DNA from 2 places in the Bacillus sp. ABA4_010 genome. Region 1 is predicted to be linked to the other one. Evidence: riboswitches for the same ligand, from Rfam matches in the RefSeq annotation. Region 1 holds a riboswitch; the other holds the start of a gene.
The links. Region 1 has a riboswitch for S-adenosylmethionine ahead of ACXAEO_RS14430 (trans-sulfuration enzyme family protein). Riboswitches for the same ligand answer to the same signal wherever they lie in the genome.
Positions count from the first base shown of each region.

Region 2: another riboswitch for S-adenosylmethionine. It lies ahead of metK (methionine adenosyltransferase); the one in region 1 lies ahead of ACXAEO_RS14430 (trans-sulfuration enzyme family protein).

Region 1 is NZ_JBSWUN010000003.1:2,675,610-2,677,815, reverse strand. Features, by position in the region: gene ACXAEO_RS14435 (ABC transporter permease/substrate-binding protein) at 1-933, shown strand, start outside; SAM riboswitch class I at 1,048-1,163, shown strand; gene ACXAEO_RS14430 (trans-sulfuration enzyme family protein) at 1,253-2,206, shown strand, end outside.
Region 2 is NZ_JBSWUN010000003.1:48,785-50,990, reverse strand. Features, by position in the region: gene metK (methionine adenosyltransferase) at 1-1,038, opposite strand, end outside; SAM riboswitch class I at 1,184-1,307, opposite strand; gene pckA (phosphoenolpyruvate carboxykinase (ATP)) at 1,569-2,206, shown strand, end outside.

The sequences.
Region 1 (2,206 bases):
CTCCTGCGTGGCATTGAACATTCGACAAAAGAGAAGTCCTTTAAAAAGGCAGGGGTGTATGTAACAGTATTAGTATTGTTATTCATTATGCCGTTTGCTGCGGCCCGTGAGACAAAGCCTGATTTGGTGATTGCAGGGAAGCTAGGGGCAGAACCGGAAATTTTAATTAATATGTATCAACAGCTTATTGAAGAAGAGACAGACTTAAAAGTCGAATTGAAGCCTGGATTTGGAAAAACGTCGTTTGTCTTTAACGCATTGGAGAGCGGAGAAATAGATATTTATCCCGAATTTACGGGAACCGCTATTACGACATTTCTAAAGGAAACAACTAGCAGTACAGATCGATTAGCTGTATACGAACAGGCGAGAGACGGCATGTTGGAACAATTCGACATGGTTTATTTGCAACCGATGAATTTCAACAATACGTATGCGTTAGCTGTGCCTCGTTCATTTGCTGAGCAATACGACATCACGACCATTTCTGACTTGCAAAAAGCGAAAAATGCAGTGAAACCAGGCTTTACGCTCGAGTTTTCAGATAGGGAAGATGGCTATAAGGGCATGCAAAAGATTTATAACTTAACCTTCCCGAACATTAAAACGATGGAGCCGAAGCTTCGTTATCAAGCTATCGAAAGCGGAGATATTAATTTAGTGGATGCGTATTCCACTGACTCGGAATTAAAAAAATATGATTTAAAAGTGTTAGAAGATGATCAACATATGTTCCCGCCCTATCAAGGAGCGCCTCTGTTACGCAAAGAGACGTTGGAAAAGTATCCAGAATTAAAAGATGTTCTTGAAAAACTTTCCGGCATCATCACAGATGACGAAATGAGAGAAATGAACTATCGAGTTAACATTGAAGGAGAGCTCGCAAAAGACGTAGCGGCAGATTTTTTAATCAACAGTGGCTTAATTCAGTAAGAAAATGACAGATCATCCTTCTTGATAATTGTGATTTTTCTAAAAATTATATTGACAAAAGTTGTAATTGTGATTAAATTTAAAGAACAAGAAATAAACTTCATATTCGTATCACTCTTATCCAGAGAGGCGGAGGGACTGGCCCTGTGACGCCCGGCAACCATCAAATCAACGCGATTGACTTGAACGGTGCTAATTCCTGTAGAACAAACGGTTCTAGCAGATGAGAGTTTTCGTTATCGCTATGATTGAAACGAACACTCTTCTTTTTCTAGAAGAGTGTTTTTTTATTGAATTTGAAAGATAAGGAGAGAAATGCATGCATATTGAAACATTGTTAGTTCGATCGGGAGTAGGGAGAGACCCGGCGACAGGCTCTATTACTACTCCCATCTATCAAGCAGCCACTTTCCAGCATCCGCGTCTTGGCGAAAGTACAGGATATGATTATTCCCGAACAGCGAATCCGACAAGAACAGCGTTGGAAGAGGCGATTGCAGCATTAGAAAACGGGGAGGAAGGGTTTGCTTTCGCTTCTGGCATGGCTGGTGTTGCAGCTGTCTTATCATTCTTTCAAAACGGAGATCATTTACTTGCATCAGAGGACTTATATGGCGGGACATATCGGATTTTAAGTGATGTTTTAGAGCCGTCCGGCATACAAGTAAGCTATGTAAATACAAGTAATCTTCAAGCCGTCAAGGAAGCAATTCGACCGAATACGAAAGCATTGTTTATCGAAACACCAACAAATCCGCTCATGCAAGTAACAGATATCGCTGCCGCCGCCGATATTGCGAAAGCACATGGACTATGGACCATTGTTGACAACACATTCATGTCCCCATATTGTCAGCGTCCGATTGAACTGGGGGCAGATATCGTTGTACATAGCGGCAGTAAATATATTGGAGGCCATAATGATGTTATTGCTGGGTTGGTCGTGACTCGATGTAGCGACATTGGAGAAAAAATTCGTTTTTATCAAAATGCAATCGGCGCCATTTTAGGTCCTCAAGATAGCTGGCTTTTGCTCCGTGGTGTAAAAACGTTGGCACTCAGAATGGAGAAGCAGGCAGAAAATGCCCTGAAAATTGCGCAATGGCTTGAGCAACAAACAGATGTCATTGAGAAAGTCTATTATCCAGGACTTGAAACACATCCCGGCTATGCTGTTATGAAAAAACAAGCGTCCGGTTTTGGCGGTATGCTTTCTTTTTCCGTTCGTGAAGAGAAGCTTGTCCCGTATTTACTTGAACATCTAAAATTGATT
Region 2 (2,206 bases), 2.6 Mb from region 1:
TTCACGAACTAATTCTACTAATACCTCTTCAGAAACTGTACCAGTTCCGAACGTATCAACAGCGATAGAAACAGGTTTTGCTACACCAATTGCGTATGCAAGCTGAACTTCACATTTGTCCGCTAATCCTGCTGCTACGATGTTTTTAGCCACGTAACGTGCCGCATATGCCGCAGAACGGTCTACTTTTGTCGCATCCTTACCAGAGAATGCTCCACCACCGTGACGTGCATATCCACCGTAAGTGTCAACGATGATTTTACGACCTGTTAGACCTGCATCACCTTGAGGACCACCAATTACGAAACGGCCTGTCGGGTTGATGAAGTATTTTGTTTCTTCGTCAATTAACTCAGCTGGAACAACTGGGTTGATGACATGCTCTTTAAGGTTACGTTGAATTTGCTCCAATGTAATTTCTGGGTGATGTTGTGTAGAAATTACGATTGTATCAATGCGTACCGGTTGTCCGTTTTCATCATATTCTACTGTTACTTGCGTTTTACCATCTGGACGAAGGTATGGTAAAATTTCTTCTTTGCGCACTTCTGTTAAACGGCGTGCAAGCTTATGTGCCAATGAGATTGGAAGAGGCATTAATTCTTTCGTTTCGTTACAAGCATAACCAAACATTAATCCTTGGTCCCCTGCTCCGATTGCTTCGATTTCCTCTTCTGTCATTTGACCTTCACGAGCTTCTAACGCTTGGTCAACACCCATCGCGATATCCGCTGATTGCTCATCGATTGACGTTAAAACTGCACAAGTTTCAGCATCAAAACCATATTTTGCACGAGTATAACCAATTTCGCGAATTGTTTCACGAACGATTTTCGGAATGTCTACATATGTAGAAGTTGTGATTTCACCACTCACTAATACTAAACCCGTTGTAACGGATGTTTCGCAAGCAACACGCGCATTAGCGTCTTTCGCTAAAATCGCATCAAGAATGGAGTCGGAGATTTGGTCACAAATCTTATCCGGATGGCCTTCTGTTACTGACTCAGATGTAAATAAACGACGTTTTGTTGACATCAGTATTTCCTCCTTTTAAATGAAAACAACAAAGATACGGTACTCATTCCCTTATTATTCATAAAACTAGTTCATTTTATTGAAAAAATATAAAAAACCTTCCCTATATATGAGGAAAGGTTTGTACGTTCACTAGCGCCTTTCACTCTTATCGATCAAGGGCAAGAAGCCTTGCGTCAGGTTAGCACCTTATCGCCTTTTTATGATAATACATGGCGATGGTTGCTGGGTTTCATAGGGCCTGTCCCTCCACCAGCTCGGGATAAGAGAGTATCCGTTCAAGGACATATCATACCGTAAAACGTCGAAACATGTCAACAATTTATCCAATAAAAAAAGAACGCACAACATATATTTTTTCTTCTGTTATTGTGTTCTTCGTCAATCAACTCTATTTTGTCCATTTTTGTATTACATACGAACATTTATCTCTAAATAGTATAGACTATTGTTATAAATGTGTTATACTATTTTATGAGTTTACTAATCGTATATAAAATAAACTTTAAAATAAAAGGATGGTATTCAATATGAGTATAGTGGATGTTTCAAATGAATTAAATGAACTTCTTCAATTACCGACCGTTCATCATAATCTATCAGTCCCTCAACTGGTGGAAAAGGTGCTATCTCGTGGAGAAGGACAATTGACAGCTTCAGGTGCAGTTCGTGCGGAAACCGGGAAATATACCGGACGCTCTCCAGAAGATAAGTTTATTGTAGAAGAAACATCAACTAAGGATAAAATTGATTGGGGAAAAGTCAATCAACCTTTTGCCGCTGACAAATTTGATGCCCTATATAAAAAGGTATTAACATACTTAAAAGAACAGGGAGAACTCTTTTTATTCAATGGTTTTGCCGGTGCGGACTTAAAACAACGTTTACCGATTCGTGTCATTAACGAATATGCTTGGCACAACTTGTTTGCCCACCAATTATTCATCCGTCCGACAAATCAAGAAATGGAGACGCATGAAGCAGCCTTTACAGTGATTTCTGCTCCTAATTTTAAAGCTGATCCTGCTGTAGACGGTACGCACTCTGAAACATTCATCATTATTTCTTTTGAGCGTAAAGTAGTATTAATTGGTGGAACTGAATACGCTGGAGAAATGAAGAAATCCATCTTCTCTGTAATGAACTATCTACTACCTGAAAAGAACGT